DNA from 4 places in the Bradyrhizobium sp. UFLA05-112 genome. Region 3 is predicted to be linked to each of the others. Evidence: riboswitches for the same ligand, from Rfam matches in the RefSeq annotation. Region 3 holds a riboswitch; each other region holds the start of a gene.

Region 1 (4,535 bases), on a different contig from region 3:
GGTGAAAGCATCGAGAAGCTCCATCTTCGAGCGCGACGTCTCGATCGAGATGACGTCGGCGTCCATGGCCGCAATCGCGTCGATGATGGCGTTGAACTCCGAGTAGCACATGTGGGTGTGGATCTGCGTGGCATCGGCAACGCCGGTCGAGCAGATGCGGAAACTCTCCACGGCCCAGTCGAGATAGGTCTTCCATTCGGAGTGACGCAGCGGCAGGCCCTCGCGAAGCGCGGCTTCGTCGATCTGGATCATGGTCGCGCCGGCCTTTTCGAGGTCGGTGACCTCGTCGCGGATCGCGAGCGCGATCTGGCGGCAGGCCTCGCTCCGCGGAAGATCGTCGCGCACGAATGACCAGTTCAGGATCGTCACCGGCCCGGTGAGCATCGCCTTCATCGGCTTCTTCGTCAGCGACTGCGAATAGCGCCACCAGTCGACCGTCATTGGTTTTGGCCGCGAGACATCGCCGAACAGGATCGGCGGGCGGACGTAGCGGGAGCCGTAGGACTGCACCCAGCCATACCGGGTGAAGACGAAGCCGGAGAGCTGCTCGCCAAAATACTGCACCATGTCGTTGCGTTCGAACTCGCCATGGACGAGCACGTCGAGCCCGATCTCCTCCTGCCAGCGCACCGTGCGGGCGGTTTGCTCCTTGAGTGCTCGTACTGCGCGTCGGTCAGCTTGCCCTTGGCATGCGCGGCGCGGGCATTGCGCACGTCCGCGGTCTGCGGGAACGAGCCGATCGTCGTCGTCGGGAAGGCCGGAAGGCCAAAGCGCTTGCGTTGGATCTCCGCGCGGCTCGCAAAAGCGCTGGTACGACGGCGCATGGCGTCGTCGATCGCCGCCATGCGTTTGGCGACCGCCGCGTCGTGGATCTTGGGTGAGATCTGGCGGGCTTTCGCGGCCTTGTCCGAAGCGGCGAGGGCATCGGCGACGCTGTCATCGCCTGCGAGGGCCCTCGCTAGCGTGGACAGCTCCGCGATCTTCTGCACCGAGAAGGCAAGCCAGCTCTTGACGTCGGGATCGAGGCCGGTCTCAAGCTCGAGATCGATCGGCGTATGCAGCAGCGAACAGGACGGCGCGATCTGCACGCGGCCGGGGCCGAGCCTGGCAATGATCGGCTTGTAGCGGTCGATCAGCGCCGACAGGTTGGAGCGCCAGACGTTACGGCCGTCGATGACACCGAGCGAGATCACGAGGTCGGCGCGGGCGCCGGATTCGACCTGGCTCAGCTGCTGCGGCGCGCGGATCAGGTCGACGTGCAGCCCGGCTACCGGGAGCGCCAGAGCGGTTGCAAGGTTGTCGCCAATCGCGCCGAAATAGGTGGCGAGCATGATCTTGACGTTGGGCACGTCCTTGGCGAAGCGCGTATAGGCGCGCTGGAGTGCGTTCCGCTCGATCTCATTGAGATCGAGCACCAGGCAAGGCTCGTCGATCTGGACCCATTCAGCGCCGCGCTTGGCGAGCTCCTGGAGAACGTCGACATAGACGGGCAGCAGGCCATCGAGCAGCGAGATTGGATCGACCGCCGCGTCATGGCTTTTGCCGAGCTTCAGGAAGGTGACGGGACCGACCAGCACCGGACGGGTCTGATAGCCGAGCGCCTTGGCTTCATCGTACTCCTGGATCACCTTGCGCGAGGAGAGCTTGAAGGTCTGGCCCTTGTGAAATTCCGGAACCATGTAGTGGTAGTTGGTGTCGAACCACTTGGTCATTTCCTGCGCTGTTGCACCTGTCCATGATGGGCGTGACCGCAACTCGCGTCGTGTGCGTCGCCCTGTGATCCGCGTGCCATCGCGAAATAGGTCTTGAGCGAGACCAGGCCGCCCTTCCAGCCGTAGGCATCGGGGATGGCGCCAACCATGACGCTGGTGTCGAGCACCTGGTCGTAAAGCGAGAAATCGCTCGACGGGATGATGGTTGCGCCGAGCGATTTCTGGCGAGCCCAGTTGGCAGCACGGAGCCCGGCTGCGATTTCGAGAAGCTCCTGCTCGCTGATCTTGCCGGCCCAGAAGGCTTCGAGCGCGAGCTTGAGTTCGCGGCGTGGCCCGATGCGGGGCGTGCCGAGTGTTGCGACTGGAAGTGAAAGAGAAGTCATAGCTTTAACCCCATTGTGGTGGGGGCAAAAGGCCATGGCGGATGCAGGCAGGGCAGCCGCAGATGCGGCAGCTGCTTGGCGTACCACCGGGACACCCCGCCCGTGGACGATTATGTTGTCGGGGGCAGGTCTCCTGGCTCGCGGGTCGTCGCCTGCATCCTGGCCTTCCCAAAGCACGTGCTTCAGTGACACTTTTGGATGCGAGCTCACCGCTTACAGTTGCGGGGGCAGCGCCGGCATTGCGTCAGTCCGAATGGACCGGGAGCGCACCGGCTTCCCTCTTAGCTCCGGATCAAGTGGGACCCGGAGAACCTCGACGATTCCGATTATCTGGAAGAGAGGGGGGCGTCAACCTCTCGCCGTTCACTTGCGCTGCGGCATACCGGACGGAACGATTGTTTGAATGATCGAGGCATCCAAAGCTTCGTAATTGTGTAATCCGATTGTCGCGTAGAGTTCCGCGCGCGTCTGCATACGGTCGACGAGCTTATGCGTGCCTCCATCACGCGAAATTGCAGCATAAAGTTCTGCTTGCGCTTTGTTCGCCACGCGCAACGAGGACACGGGCCAGATCACCATGGCGTAGCCCATCGCCTCGAACTCCGCGGCTGTGAAGAACGGCGTCTTTCCGAATTCGGTCATATTGGCGAGCAGGGGTAAGCCAGGCATACGCTCGGCAAAGGCGCGGAACATCTCGGCAGTGTTAAGCGCTTCGGGGAAGATCGCGTCGGCACCCGCCTCCATATAGAGTTTGGCACGGGCAACGGCGCCATCGAGGCCTTCGCTTGAGGCCGCATCGGTCCTGGCGATGATCACGAGATTGCGACGAGCTTTTGACGCGGCTGCCACTTTGGCTGCCATATCATGTGCATCGGCAATTTTCTTGTCGTTCAAATGACCGCATTTCTTCGGCAAGATCTGGTCTTCGAGATGAAGCGCAGCTGCGCCGGCATCCTCGAACACGCGCGTGGCATGCATGACGTTGAGTGCCTCGCCGTAGCCGGTGTCCGCATCGACGAGAAGGGGCAGGCCCGACGCGCGGACGATCTGGCGGATGAAGAAGGCAACTTCATCAACGGTGATGATCCCGAGATCGGGCAGGCCCATCGATGCTGTCATCGCGGCACCCGAGAGATACAGCGCCTCGAAGCCGGCCGCTTTGGCCTGGAGCGCCGCCATGCCGTTATGCGCGCCAGGAAGCTTCAGAATGCCCGGCTGCTTCAGGAACGCGCGGAAGCGGAGCCCGGCAGGCTCTTGCGGCAGATCGGCGGCAACGAGATAGGGCATCTGGCAGTTCCTCAGGCGGCGCGGACCGACGAGCGCAATCCGCTGCGCTGTTCGAGCGGCACGAAAGTCAGATTCTCCGGACCGACGTAATTGGCTGACGGACGGATGATCTTGTTGTCGATACGCTGCTCGATGATGTGGGCAGCCCATCCCGACGTGCGGGCGATCACGAACAGCGGCGTGAACATCGCGGTCGGCACGTCCATCATGTGATAGGACACCGCGCTGAACCAGTCGAGATTGGCGAACATTTTTTTAGTCTCCGCCATCACGGCTTCGATCCGGTCGGCGATCTCGAACATCTTCATCGAGCCGGCCTCGCGCGACAGGCGGCGCGCGACTTCCTTGATCACCTTGTTGCGGGGGTCGGCGATCGTATAGACGGGGTGGCCAAACCCGATCACGACTTCCTTGGCAGCGATCCGGCGGCGGATGTCGGCGTCGGCCTCATCGACGTCACCATAACGCTTCTGCACCTCGAAGGCGACTTCGTTGGCGCCGCCGTGCTTCGGCCCGCGCAACGCGCCGATCGCGCCTGTGATCGCCGAGTACATGTCGGCGCCCGTGCCGGTGATCGAGCGAGCCGTGAAGGTCGAGGCGTTGAACTCGTGCTCGGCGTAGAGGTTGAGCGAGGTGTGCATGGCACGGACATGCGAGTCCGACGGCTTACGGCCGTGCAGAAGATGCAGGAAGTGTCCGCCGATCGTGTCATCGTCGGTCTCGACGTCGACGCGCCGGCCATTCTGGGCGAAGTGGTGCCAGTACAGCAGCATCGAGCCCAGCGAAGCCATCAGGCGATCGGCGATGTCGCGGGCGCCAGGATGGTTGTGGTCGTGTGCTTCCGGCAGCACGCAGCCGAGCGTTGAAACGCCGCTGCGCATGACGTCCATCGGATGCGCTGCAGCGGGGAGAGCTTCCAACGCCGCGCGGACGGCATTGGGCAGGCCGCGCAGGCCCTTCAGCTTGGTCTTGTAGGCGGCAAGCTCGGCCGGCGTCGGCAGGCTGCCGTGCACGAGCAGATAGGCGATCTCCTCGAACTCGCAGGTCTCTGCGACATCGAGAATGTCATAGCCGCGATAGTGCAGATCGTTGCCGGTGCGGCCGACTGTGCAGAGCGCGGTATTGCCGGCAACGATGCCCGATAGTGCGACCG
Region 2 (4,535 bases), on a different contig from region 3:
TAGCACATATGGGTATGGATCTGCGTTGCGTCGGCAACACCAGAGGAGCAGATGCGGAAGCTCTCCACGGCCCAGTCGAGATAGGCCTTCCAGTCGGATCGACGGAGCGGCAAACCTTCGCGTAGCGCTGCCTCATCGATTTGGATCATGGTCGCGCCCGCCTTTTCGAGGTCGGCGACCTCGTCCCGGATCGCGAGCGCGATCTGACGGCAGGCCTCGCTGCGCGGAATGTCGTCACGGACGAACGACCAATTCAGGATCGTCACCGGCCCCGTAAGCATGGCCTTCATAGGCTTCCTGGTCAGCGATTGCGCGTAGCTCCACCATTCGACGGTCATCGCCTTCGGCCGGGAGACATCGCCGAATAAGATCGGAGGGCGAACGTAACGGGAGCCATAAGATTGCACCCAGCCGTGCTTAGTAAATAGGAACCCGGAGAGCTGCTCAGCGAAATACTGGACCATATCGTTGCGCTCGAACTCGCCGTGTACGAGCACGTCGAGTCCGATGTCTTCCTGCCATCGGACGGCGCGAGCCGTTTCATCCTTCAGGAATTGTTCATATTGCGCGTCCGTTAACTTTCCCTTGGCACGCGCGGCGCGAGCAGTGCGGACTTCTGCCGTCTGCGGGAACGACCCGATCGTGGTCGTTGGGAAAAGCGGCAGGCCGAAACGCTTGCGCTGAACCTCGGCGCGGCTCTCAAAAGCGCTATTGCGGCGGCGCATAACCGCATCAATCGCCGCCGTACGCTGGGCAACGGTCGTGTCATGGATCTTTGGCGAAGCTCGGCGGGCCGTCGCCGCAAAGTCCGATTCGGCAAACGCGGCGGCAACGACCTTTCCGTCGACCGCGAGCGCTTTTGCCAAGGTCGCGAGCTCGCCGATCTTCTGAACCGAGAAGGCAAGCCAGCTCTTTACGTCAGAATCGAGATCGGTCTCCAGCTCAAGGTCGATTGGGACATGAAGGAGTGAGCAGGACGGCGCCAGCTGCACGCGATCCTTGCCGAACGTTGCAATGACGGGCCTGAACCGCTCCACGAGTGCCGACAGGTCGGCGCGCCACACGTTGCGGCCATCGATGATGCCGAGTGAAATCACGAGGTCCGCGCGGGCGCCGGGTTCAATCTGGCTCAATTGTTGAGGAGCGCGGACCAGATCGACGTGCAATCCGGCGACTGGCAGCCCCAGAGCTGTCGCCAGATTGTCGCCAATTGCACCGAAATAAGTGGCAAGCATGATCTTGATGCCGGGCACCTCCTTGGCGAAACGCCGATAGACACGCTGCAGCGCGCTTCGTGTGGTCTCGTCCAGATCGAGCACCAAGCAGGGCTCGTCAAGCTGGACCCACTCGGCTCCACGTTTCGCCAGTTCTTGGAGGACCTCGACATAGACCGGAACGAGACTATCGAGCAGCGAAATCGGATCAAACGCCAAGTCGGCGCTCTTGCCGAGCTTAAGGAAGGTGACTGGTCCGATCAGGACAGGCCGTGTTTGATAGCCAAGGGCTTTCGCCTCCTCATATTCCTCGATCGGCTTACGGGAGGAAAGCCTGAAGGTCTGACCTTTATGGAATTCGGGCACCATGTAGTGGTAATTGGTATCGAACCACTTGGTCATTTCCTGCGCAGCGGCGCCATGGCCATGATGGGCTTGACCGTCGTGCTCCTGGTCTTGCGAGCCCCGTGCCATGGCGAAATAGGTTGTCAGCGAGACCGGACCGTCCTCCCAGCCGTACGCTTTAGGAATCGCGCCAACCATGACGCTCGTGTCGAGAACCTGGTCATAGAGTGAGAAATCATTCGATGGGATGACGGTGACGCCAAGCGAATTCTGCCGTGCCCAGTTAGCGACACGAAGGCCGGCCGCAGCTTCAAGAAGCTGCCGGTCGTTGATCTTGCCCTCCCAGTAGCCTTCGAGCGCCAGTTTGAGTTCGCGGCGTGGCCCGATACGTGGCATGCCGAGGGTTGCGACAGGAAGTGAGGGAAGAGACATAGCTTTAACCCCATTGTGGTTGGAGCAAAGGCTATGGCGGAGACGCAGGCAGGAGGGCCGCGAAAACGCCCTGCTGCTTGGCGTACCACCGGACACCCCGCCCGTGGTCGATTATGTTGTCGGGGCAGGTCTCCTGGCTCGCGAGTCATCGCCTGCATCCGGCCTTCCCGAAGCGCCTGCTTCAGTGACACGTATGGATGCGGGCTCGCCGCTTACAGTTGCGGGGGCAGCGCCGGCATTGATTCAATCCTGAACGGATCGAGGACGCACCGGCTTCCCTCTTAGCACCAGATCAAGAGAGATCTGGAGAACCTCGACAACTTCGATTATCTGCACCAGAGGGGTAACGTCAACCTCTGCGGATTACCTTTGCTGCGGCTTCTGGCCGGGCAGGTCTGTCTTAACGAAGAAAGCATCGAGCCCTTCGCATCTGTCCGGAGCAATCGTCGCGCAAAGCTTCACGCGGCAGGATCTGCTCGACGAGCTCGCGCCTAACACGTGCGAGTGCGTCGTAAAGTGCGTCTTATACCTTCATGGCGTCGACCTCCGCCGCCGTCAAGATCGCCATCGATCGAACAGTACGAAGGAAGCAAAATAGATCTCGGCCAACGAGACCTTGAGGAGCGTCGTTGTCGATTCCAACGCGGACGGTTTTCTTGTTCGTCGGCACCGAACTGCAACATCTGCATCAACGTCCCAGCGAAGTGCAAGGCATTTTGGATCGGTCAACTACCAATACTAGGAATTGATCGAACTGACAGACCCGGTCAATTTTACGAGGTCGCCTCAAGAGCACAAGAAGAGCTCGTCGCTGTTGCTGCAAATTGGAGAGTGTCACCATGGATGCAGCCGTATCGTCGGATAGCATCATTCCTCGTGCCGACATCGTCAAACGCGCAGCGCGCATCGGCGCAGAGATCCGAAACGTCAAGCTGTCGGGAGACTTGCCGGACCAGACGATCGCCGCGATCAATGAGCTGCTGCTGGAGCACAAGGTTATTTTCTTCCGCGACCAGGGTCATCTCGACGATGCTGAGCAGGAGCGCTTTACACTTCGTTTTGGAAGTCTGGCACCTCATCCAACGCTCGGTGCCATAATGGGAACGAGGTCGATCATCGAGCTTGACTCTGCCCGCGCCGGTAGCCGGGCCGACTTGTGGCACACCGATGGAACCTTCGTCGATGCCTACCCCAAAATTGCGGTGCTACGAGGCGTTGTAATACCACCCTTCGGTGGCGACACAGCCTGGTCAAACACCGTTGCGGCCTACCTCGACCTAGCACCGCCGTTGCAGCGGCTTGCAGACAAGCTTTGGGCCGTTCACAGCAACTCCTTTGACTACGCAATACTGGACCGTGTCAGCGAGCTCGACAAAAAGCACTTGGACGAAGTCTTCACTAGGACGATCTATCAGACTGAGCATCCTGTGGTGCGCGTGCACCCCGAGACCGGCGAACGCGCGCTGGTGCTCGGCGCTCTGGTGCAAAATTTCGTTGGTATCCCAAAATACGACGGCCAAAAGCTGTTTGATGTCTTTCAGTCTCATATTACGGCTCTCGAAAATACCGTCCGCTGGAGCTGGAGGGAAGGCGATATAGCGATCTGGGACAATCGGGCTACGCAGCATTACGCGGTGAACGATTACGGCGATCAGCATCGCCTCGTTCGTCGCGCCACCGTCGCCGGTGAAGTACCCGTCAGCATCGATGGTCAGAGCAGCGTAACACGCATCAAGGCAGCCAAGGAACCGAAGGTCGCCTAGCGCCTTCACAAGATTGGCCGCGATCCGGTCGATGCACACCCTACCTTTGTTCGCCAATTTGCTGCATGCAGCATTCGGATTGCTTCGTTATCGCATTTTCACGATGTCTTCGATCGGCGCGCCGCGCGTTCTCAAATAAAAAGCAGGGCCGGTTCTTGTGAGGCCATATCGGCTTTCTCGCAAGATGCCGTCGTCCCCATCAGCAATGGCGGCTTGCCGCTTTGAAAGTGCCTCCCGACAGCCGCGTCTAACCTTGAGAAGCGTGGGCGAGCGCGGTCGTTATACCCGTCCAGTAGATGGTCCACTCCAGTCTTCTTGACCTCGTGGCGACGGTGTCGGATGGGCTTTGCGCGTGCCTTTGTCGGTAGACGAGCCCAGGACCTGAACCGGCTTTTCATCCACGCGCGAGATCCCAGCGAAACGAGTAACGATTGGTCGCGGCGACAGCTTCGAGCGTTAAGGAGCGGAATCGCGCAGCAATGGCTTGCGAGCCCGGTGTCACCTACCAACCCTAGCAATTGATGCAAACGTCAAACACATGGCAATCGTGGCTCAGCAACAAGTCGTTCTTCACGCGTTAAGGAAGTCGGGATGCATTATAGATCTGGCTGCGCCGTCGGGCCTGAGGGATCTACTATCTCGTCATCTGCATCTAGAAGGTCTACTCCCAATGCGATCTCCGCCGTCTCGAGTATTCAGGCTTCAAAGATCTCAAGGCTTCGGGCCGGTCAATTGCATCGTCTTGCGGCTAGCGCGCTACAAACGACGCTTCATGAAGCCA
Region 3 (4,535 bases):
CGCCGGCTTCCGGTGTCGGCAAGACGACGCTGACGTTAGCGCTCGCGCGCGCCTATCGCGATCGCGGACTCACTGTGCAGTGCTTCAAGAGCGGCCCCGATTACATCGATCCTGCTTTTCATGCCGCGGCCACGGGGCGTGCCTCCGTCAACATCGATAGCTGGGCGATGGATCGCGCGACGATCGAGCATCTCGTCAGCCGCGGTGCGAACGCCGATCTCGTGCTGGCCGAGGGTTCGATGGGCCTGTTCGACGGCGTCGCCGCGCGCGGCGTCTCGGGGACGGGCGCCACCGCCGACATCGCGGAGATGATGGGCTGGCCGGTGCTGCTGGTGATCGATCCGTCCGGCCAGGCCCAGACGGCGGCCGCGATTGCGACGGGCTTGCGGGATTTCCGCAGCGGGGTGGGTCTCGCCGGCGTCGTGCTCAACCGCGTCGCGAGCCCGCGGCATGAGGACCTCGTGCGCCGCGCTTTGGCCAATGCGGGCATTGCCGTGTTCGGCGCGCTGCCGCGCCACGCCGAGATCAGCGTGCCGAAACGGCATCTCGGCCTGGTGCAGGCGGAGGAGCAGACGGAGATCGGTCGCCTGATCGATGAGGCCGCGCGCTTCGTCGGCGAGCACGTCGATCTCGACGCCGTGCTCGGCGCGGCATCTGCATGGACATCGCGGGCAATCACGAACCGGGTTAACGTCACGCCGCCAGGCCAGCGCATTGCGCTAGCGCGCGACGCCGCGTTCTCCTTTGTCTATCCGCATATGCTCGAGGCTTGGCGTGCTGCCGGTGCGGAGATCCTGCCGTTCTCGCCGCTCGCCGATGAGGGACCCGATGCAAGCGCCGATGTGTGCTGGCTGCCCGGCGGCTATCCGGAACTGCACGCCGGCCGTATCGCCGCGAATGCGCGCTTTCGCGAGCGCTTGCGCGCCTTCGCCGAGACGCGGCCGGTCCACGGCGAATGCGGCGGCTACATGGTGATGGGCGCGGCCTTGACCGATGCCGACGGCGCGCGGCACGAGATGCTTGGCCTCTTGGGCCTGGAGACGAGCTTTGCCAAGCGCCGCATGCACCTTGGCTACCGTCTTGCCGAGCTCGCAGCGCCAATGTCGGGACATCAGCCCGGCGCGCGCCTGCGCGGTCATGAATTCCACTATTCGACGATTCTCGCGCAGCCTGATGTATCGCTTGCGATCGTGCGTGACGCGACGGGCGCAACCGTCGCGGAGACCGGATCGCGACGCGGATATGCGACGGGCACCTTCTTTCATTTGATTGCGGAGGACCGGTGAGCGGCTTCGTCTCCTTCATCTCCGCCGGTCCCGGCGATCCCGAGCTTTTGACGCTCAAGGGCGCGGCGCGGCTGCGCGAGGCCGACGTCGTGCTCTATGACGATCTCGCTTCCGGCACGATTCTCGAGCTTGCCCGACCCGGCGCCAATCTGGTGGCAGTCGGAAAACGCGCCGGCCGGCCCTCGACCAAGCAGCAGCATGTCAACCGCCTGCTGGTCGATTATGCGGCGACCGGCGCGCGCGTGGTGCGGCTGAAATCCGGCGATGCCGGCATCTTCGGCCGGCTCGAGGAAGAGATCGAGACGCTTCGGGCGTCGGGGATCGGCTACGAGATCGTGCCCGGCGTCACCTCGGCCTGCGTCGCGGCGGCGCAAGCCGGCATCCCGCTGACCCGGCGGAATACCGCGCGCCGGGTGCAGTTCGTCACCGGGGCCGATGTGACCGGGCAGCTTCCGCAAAATCTGAACTGGGCGGCGCTGGCCGACCCGGATGCGACGACGGTGATCTATATGGGCCGGCGCACGTTCCCGGAACTGGCCACCAAGCTGATTGCGCAGGGTCTTTCGCCGGAAACGCCCGCGCTGTTTGCGGAATCCCTGGGCCGCGCCGACGAGCGGCTCGTCCGCACCACGATCGCAAAGCTCGCCGAAGAGCTCGCGCAGGCCGTGCCCGCGACCACCGCCGCCGTCATCCTGTTTGGCGCACTAGCGGGAGAATCGTCGTGATGATGTCCGCAGTTGCCGTTCGACCCTTGACGCCCGGCTTGCGAAAGAGGCACACAAGAGGGGCATGGTGCTCGATGCGGCGCAAAGCGCCGGAGCATAATCGGGAATGGGGGTGGGCGGACCCAGTTGCGGCGCCCCAAACCCCAGCCGCCCCCGCGACTGTAAGCGGTGAGGGGCTCCGATCCGCCACTGGGCCGCAAGGCTCGGGAAGGCCGGAGATCCCCTTCGATCCGCGAGCCAGGAGACCGGCCCTGCACGTTTGGACGCCAAGGCCGTCGGGTGTGACGGCAGGAAGGACTTGAACCATGCATATCGAACCAGGAATCGTGACGGGCGCCAAGCTCGTGTTGAGTTACGCAACCGGCATCGCCACTGGCGGCGTTGCGCTGAAGCTTACGGCGGAGACCGTGCGCGAGCAGGGCGTCAGCTCGTTTGCGGTACGGACGGCTGCGACCACCGCGCTGGTCTTCACCTTCTTCGAGATCCTGCCGCACTTCCCGGTCGGGGTTTCCGAGGTGCACTTCATCCTCGGTTCGACCCTGTTCCTGCTGTTCGGCGCGGCGCCGGCGGCCCTTGGTCTCGCGCTTGGTCTCTTGCTGCAAGGCTTGTTCTTCGTGCCGACCGACCTGCCGCAATACGGCATGAACGTCACCACGCTGCTGGTGCCGCTGTTCGCGATCCAGGCGCTCGCGACCCGCATCATCCCCCGCGACACGGCCTATGTCGACCTGCAGTATCGTCAGGCGCTGGCGCTCTCGACGGCGTATCAGTCGGGCATCATCGCCTGGGTTGCGTTCTGGGCGATCTATGGCGCGGGCTTTGGCGCTGCGAACCTCGCCAACATCGCGACCTTCGCCGCGTCCTATGCGCTGGTCATCGTGATCGAGCCGCTGGCCGATCTCGCCGTGCTGGCGCTGGCAAAATCGCTGCGTGGCGTCACCGCGCCCGGCCTCGTCACCCCGCGCCTGCACAACGCGGCGTAGAGATGAGCTGAGGGGCGGCCGTTCATGGTCGCCCTTCACACTCGTGATGGTCACGCTCTCCCTGATAGGTATCGGTTGCGGCGATCCCGAGCAGCTCACGCTTGCCGCGATCCGTGCCATCAATGCGGCAGATCTCGTGCTGATTCCGCGCAAGGGGACGCAGAAGTCCGATCTCGCCGACCTGCGGCGGACGATTTGCGCCGATGTGCTCACCAACAAAGAGACGCGTATCGCGGAGTTCGACTTGCCGGTGCGTGACGCCGGCGAGGCTGACTACCGCAAGGGCGTCGACGACTGGCATGATGCGGTCGCTGCGACCTGGTCGCAGGCGATCGCGGGCCATCTCGTACATGATGGCCGCGTTGCGTTGCTGATCTGGGGCGACCCGTCGCTCTATGACTCGTCCCTGAGGATCGCGCGACGGCTTGATCCTTTGCCCGCGATCGAAGTCATCCCCGGCATCACGTCGATCCAGGCGCTGTGCGCGGCGCATGCGCTGCCGCTGAACGATATCGGCGCGCCTTTCCTGGTCACGACAGGGCGGCGACTGCGCGAAGGCGGCTGGCCTGACGGAGCCGACACCGTGGTGGTGATGCTCGATGGCGGCACGGCGTTTCAGTCGCTCGATCCGCAAGGCCTGCAGATCTGGTGGGGCGCCTATCTCGGCATGCCCGATCAGGTCGTCATGTCGGGTGCGTTGGCCGAGATCGGTCCGCGCATCGTCGCCGCACGGCAGGAGGCGCGCGAACGGCACGGCTGGATCATGGACAGCTACATTCTCAAACGCAGCGTGTGACGCGACCGCAGTCGCGTGAACGGAGGCAGGACGACATGCTCCCCAATTGGGTTTACGAGAAATGCCCGGGTATCTCGACCTCGCACCGCGAGGCGGCGATGGCGCGGCAGGCGCAACTGACCAAGCCGACCGGTGCGCTCGGTCGGCTCGAGCAGGTCGCGATCGACCTTGCGGGCCTGCAGGAGACGGAGCAGCCGCGCGCCGCGCGCGTGCCGATCATCGTCTTTGCCGGCGATCACGGCATCGTCGCCCAGGGCGTCTCCGCCTATCCGCAGGAAGTCACGATCGCGATGATGTCGAATTTCGCCGCCGGCGGTGCTGCGATTTCGGTGCTGGCGCGTGAATTGGGCTTAAGTCTCGAGGTCGTCGATGCCGGCTCGCTGGCACAGTCGGAGGGCGCGGGGATTGTCGCGGACAAGCCGCGCTGTGGCACGCGCGATTTCAGCGTGGAAGCTGCGCTGGAGCCGGCGGAGCTGGTGTTTGCGTTCGAATGCGGACAGCGCGCTGTGACGCGTGCGGCGGCGAAGCAGCCTGATCTCCTCATCCTCGGCGAGATGGGCATCGGCAATACCACGGCGTCGGCGGCGATCGCGGCGAGCCTGCTCGGCGTGAGCGCCGACGAGATCGCCGGCAGCGGCACCGGTGTCGATGCCGTAGGGCGTGCACGCAAGGCGCGCGTGATCGACGCTGCGCTTGCACGGCATGGCCTGACGAAGACGGGCGCGTCTGCGGAGGAGGTCCTGCG
Region 4 (4,535 bases), on a different contig from region 3:
AATAGGTGGTCTTCAAGCCGCGCCGCCAGGCGAGGCGATAGAGCGCATCGAGCTTCTTGCCGGAGGGATTGGCGATGTAGAGGTTGAGCGACTGCGACTGGTCGATCCATTTCTGCCGCCGTGCGGCAGCCTCGATCAGCCAGGCGCTGTCGATTTCGAAGGCCGTCGCGTAGAGCGCCTTCAGATCCTCCGGGACGCGATCGATCTGGCCGACGCTACCATCGAAATATTTGAGGTCGGACACCATCACCTCGTCCCAAAGCCCCCTCGCCTTGAGGTCGCGGACCAGGAACTCGTTCACGACCGTGAAGTCGCCGGACATGTTCGACTTGACGAACAGGTTCTGGTAATTCGGCTCGATCGACTGCGACACGCCGCAGATGTTGGAGATCGTCGCTGTCGGCGCGATCGCCATGACGTTCGAATTGCGCATGCCGCCTGCCACTATCTTCTTGCGGAGGCGATCCCAGTCAAGCGTCGAGAAGCGATCGACATCGAGCCCGCCGCGCGAGTCGGCAACGAACTGGATAGAGTCGAGCGGCAAAATGCCCTTCGACCACAGCGAGCCCTCGAAGCTCGGATAGCGGCCGCGCTCGGTGGCGAGATCGGAGGATGCCTCGATGGCGTGGAAGGAGATCGCTTCCATGCTGATGTCGGCGAAAGCGATCGCCGCTTCGGACGCGATCGGGATACGCTGGACCTGAAGTGCCTCCTGGTACCCCATCAGGCCGAGCCCGACCGGCCGATGGCGCATGTTGGAGCGGCGCGCCTCAGGGATGGTGTAGAAATTGATGTCGATGACGTTGTCGAGCATACGCACCGCCGTCGTCACCGTCCGCTTCAGCTTGGCCTGGTCGATACCGTTAGCTCCGACATGGGCGAGCATGTTGACGGAGCCGAGATTGCAGACCGCGACCTCGTCGGCAGAGGTGTTCAGCGTGATCTCGGTGCAGAGGTTCGAGGAATGGATCACACCCATGTGGCGCTGCGGCGAGCGCAGGTTGCAGGGGTCCTTGAAGGTAATCCAGGGATGGCCGGTCTCGAACAGCATGGTCAGCATGCGGCGCCAGAGGTCGGTCGCACGCACGGTCTTGAACACACGCATGCCACCGGCCTTCACCTTGGCTTCATAGGCCTCATAGGCCATCTTGAAGGACGTCCCATACAGATCGTGCAAATCGGGCGTCTCGTCCGGCGAGAAGAGCGTCCACTCGTCGTCGGCGTCGACGCGCTGCATGAACAGGTCCGGCACCCAGTTGGCGGTGTTCATGTCGTGGGTGCGGCGGCGGTCATCGCCGGTGTTCTTGCGCAGATCGAGGAATTCCTCGATGTCGACGTGCCAGGTCTCCAGATAGGCGCAGACCGCGCCCTTGCGCTTGCCGCCCTGGTTGACGGCGATCGCGGTGTCGTTGGCCACCTTCAGGAACGGGATGATGCCCTGGCTTTCGCCGTTGGTGCCCTTGATGTGGGCTCCGAGGCCGCGCACCGGTGTCCAATCGTTGCCAAGGCCGCCGGAGTACTTTGCGAGCAGCGCATTGTCCTTGATCGACTTGAAGATGCCATCGAGGTCGTCCGATACGGTGGTGAGGAAGCAGGACGACAGCTGCGGGCGCAGCGTGCCGGAATTGAACAGCGTCGGCGTCGAGCCCATGAAGTCGAACGACGACAAGAGATCGTAGAACTCGATCGCCTTGGCTTCGCGGTCGATCTCTCGAATTGCCAGGCCCATCGCCACGCGCATGAAGAAGGCCTGCGGCAGTTCGATCCGCTTGCCTTGCTGATGCAGGAAATAGCGGTCGTACAGCGTCTGAAGGCCGAGGAACTGGAAGTTCAGGTCTCGCTCAGGCTTCAGCGCCGCGGCGATGCGGCCGAGATCGAAGCGGGCGAGTTCGGGATCGAGCAGTTCGGCTGCGATGCCGACCTTCACATAGGCCGGAAAGTATTCGGCATAGTGCGTCGCCATATCGCCCTGCGAGGCCAACGTCGTAACGCAATGGACATGCGACAGCACCTCGCCGCGGAGCTTGTCGAGCAGCAGGCGTGCGCTGACATAGGCATAACTCGGCTCCTGCTCGACCAGCGTGCGCGCGGCCATGATCGAGGCCAGCGCCAGCTCGTCCTGGCTGATGCCGTCGTAGAGATTGCGGGTGGTCTCGGCCAGCACGGGGGCTGCGGAGACGCCGTCGAGACCGGCGCAGGCCTCATTGATGATCAGTTCGAGCCGGCGCGTGTCCAGACCGACGCGCGAGCCGTCCGGCAGCGTGACGTGAAGGATCGGTGCGGCGATGGGCGCCGGCTGCGCGGCCGCTTCCTCGGCGCGCTGGCGGGACCGTTCCTCGCGGTACAGCACATAGGCCCGGGTGACCTTGTGGTGCTCGCTGCGCATCAAGGCGAGTTCGACCTGATCCTGCACATCCTCGATATGAAAGGTGCGCCCCTCACCTGCGCGGCGCATCAGGGCTGCTATGACTTCGGCCGTCAATTGCTCGACGCTCTCGTGAACGCGGCGCGAAGCAACCGCAGTGCTGCCCTCTACCGCGAGGAAAGCCTTGGTCATTGCGACCGCGATCTTGGCGGAATCGAACGGCGAGACCTTCCCGTTGCGGCGGATGATCTGCATGGCCGGCTCGCTGGAAGCAGCCGCAAGTGACTGTGGACGCAACTGGATGATGGGTGCGGAAGCGGTGTCCGCGTCGTGCAGGTTCAGTGACATCAAAGGGCCCCGTGATGCGCGCGTTGTGTTTGGACGGGGCGATAAGGAAGGACGCTGCCGGAACGCCGGCAGACGTGTTGCCGGACGGTGCGTGCAAGCGACCGCCGGGACACCCCGCCCGTGGACGTTCAGATCTTCACGGCAGGTCTCCTGGCTCGCAGGTCGTTGCTTGCTTCCTGTCTTCCCGGCGCGGCGCACCAGTGACGTTGTCCGGAAGCAGCTCGCTGCTGACAGTTGCGGGGGCAGCGCCGGAATTCCGCACCAAAGGCGCAGTTCACCGGCTTCCCTCTTAGCCACTACATCTTGCGATGCAGCAGGACCGTGACACCCATATATGGAGATATTCGAGGCAAGCTGTCAATGATTGTTTTCATGGGGGGCGCACGCGGACGGCCATCCCCAATCAGTTATCGAGTATTGACGAGCTCAAGCATGCTTCTGATAGGTCGCCACCATAGTCAATTCGCACAGCCGGCTAATGCTCTCAATCCTTGCTCATAGCCAGAAAGCATCTTACGCGCGTCGAGGCTTCTCTCGGCGCCGGCTCTCGCAGCTTGCTTCATCCCTTTGAGGAAATTCCGATCGAGCGCAAGCTTTTCAATTCTATTGGCAAATTCGCAAATCTGTCGCGGCTGGCAAAGAAAGCCGTTTACGCCATCCTGTATGAGCTCTGGCAGTCCACCAACGGCGGAAGCAATAACTGGAACCCCGAGCGCGAGCGCCTCTAACACGACGACCGGCCGACCATCCAGCCGCGAAGGCAGCACGAGCACATCGTATGATGCAATCCATGGACGAACATCTTCAACCTCCCCGATGAGATGGAAGCGACCGCCGAGATTTGCCCTTACAAGAGCACTTTCAATGCTAGAGCGAAGCGCCCCGGCTCCAGTCATTACAAAGTGGATTGGCAAGTGCGATAGTTTCTGTGCGACCTCGACAAAAGCCAAAGGATCCTTTTCCTCGGACCATCGCCCCGAAAAGCCGACGATAAGCTCTTCCGATGTCGCGCTCAGTCGATCCACCACGGAAGCGTCTCGTGAGCTTGGCACGTACCTGTCGAGGTCGATCCCGCTGGAGATCTGCTGGACGCGATCCGAAGACACTCCCGCATCCTTCAGGAACCGTAACACCTCTCGATTTTCCACGAAATTTAGGTCGATGAGCTCAGCATATTTCCGATTGCTTCTTGTGTGACCGACCGTGTTGAACAGCATATCGGCTACTTTCAGCGTCGGAAATTTCGCACGAAGGACAGGCAGATGATTGTACATGAAAGCGCTGCCTGCGATCCAGACGACATCTATCTCGCGCGACACAATCAAGTAGGACACGAAGTCTGGCCATCGATCGATGGTAAGGAAGCGCGGCAAGTGGAAGATTTCCGCAGTTGCTTCCTCGAACCAGCTGGTCGCGTCGCCGTGCTCGTGACCGGGATCAATCGAGGTGATAACTGTTATGCTCCATCCTTCTTTAGCAAGATGCGCGACGATGCTGCTGAGGAGCCGCTCTGCCCCGCCTATGATCGTGAACGGAAGCGCGAGAAGGATCGAAGGCTTTCCGCCGCTTCGGTGAGCTCGCTCCCTGAAGTTCAGAAGGGGTTCATCCGGACGCTTGTCGGTTGCTGCAGCAAGGCGCGAGTTTCGGTGCGCTGCAGGCGTGACAAGATCGCCCAGCGCTTCCTGAATTAGCTTACGGTGAATGGTCATGCTGTATAAATCCGACTGGGTGCTCAGGCTTGGACCGTGCCGGCGATACAAGAACAAATGCTCCTTGGAAAAGTTGTGAATTCTCGCTCCCATTGCAGCGAGCCGCGCCCAAA

Evidence for each region. Region 3 has a riboswitch for cobalamin ahead of SO180_RS03365 (energy-coupling factor ABC transporter permease). Riboswitches for the same ligand answer to the same signal wherever they lie in the genome.
Region 1: linked by a shared signal. The riboswitch ahead of metE (5-methyltetrahydropteroyltriglutamate--homocysteine S-methyltransferase) and the one ahead of SO180_RS03365 (energy-coupling factor ABC transporter permease) in region 3 are both predicted to bind cobalamin.
Region 2: linked by a shared signal. The riboswitch ahead of metE (5-methyltetrahydropteroyltriglutamate--homocysteine S-methyltransferase) and the one ahead of SO180_RS03365 (energy-coupling factor ABC transporter permease) in region 3 are both predicted to bind cobalamin.
Region 4: linked by a shared signal. The riboswitch ahead of SO180_RS08750 (ribonucleoside-diphosphate reductase subunit alpha) and the one ahead of SO180_RS03365 (energy-coupling factor ABC transporter permease) in region 3 are both predicted to bind cobalamin.

Annotation. Positions count from the first base shown of each region.
Region 1 is NZ_JBANBK010000011.1:45,269-49,803, forward strand. It holds partial or broken gene metE (5-methyltetrahydropteroyltriglutamate--homocysteine S-methyltransferase) at 1-2,095, opposite strand, end outside; cobalamin riboswitch at 2,201-2,426, opposite strand; gene prpB (methylisocitrate lyase) at 2,459-3,382, opposite strand; gene prpC (bifunctional 2-methylcitrate synthase/citrate synthase) at 3,394-4,535, opposite strand, start outside.
Region 2 is NZ_JBANBK010000024.1:75,312-79,846, reverse strand. It holds gene metE (5-methyltetrahydropteroyltriglutamate--homocysteine S-methyltransferase) at 1-1,991, opposite strand, end outside; cobalamin riboswitch at 2,098-2,322, opposite strand; gene SO180_RS16420 (TauD/TfdA dioxygenase family protein) at 2,831-3,754, shown strand; gene SO180_RS16415 (carbohydrate porin) at 4,487-4,535, shown strand, end outside.
Region 3 is NZ_JBANBK010000003.1:191,730-196,264, reverse strand. It holds gene SO180_RS03375 (cobyrinic acid a,c-diamide synthase CobB) at 1-1,286, shown strand, start outside; gene cobA (uroporphyrinogen-III C-methyltransferase) at 1,283-2,011, shown strand; cobalamin riboswitch at 2,060-2,279, shown strand; gene SO180_RS03365 (energy-coupling factor ABC transporter permease) at 2,317-2,994, shown strand; gene cobF (precorrin-6A synthase (deacetylating)) at 3,041-3,790, shown strand; gene cobT (nicotinate-nucleotide--dimethylbenzimidazole phosphoribosyltransferase) at 3,826-4,535, shown strand, end outside.
Region 4 is NZ_JBANBK010000011.1:15,176-19,710, reverse strand. It holds gene SO180_RS08750 (ribonucleoside-diphosphate reductase subunit alpha) at 1-2,713, opposite strand, end outside; cobalamin riboswitch at 2,837-3,052, opposite strand; gene SO180_RS08745 (glycosyltransferase) at 3,172-4,535, opposite strand, start outside.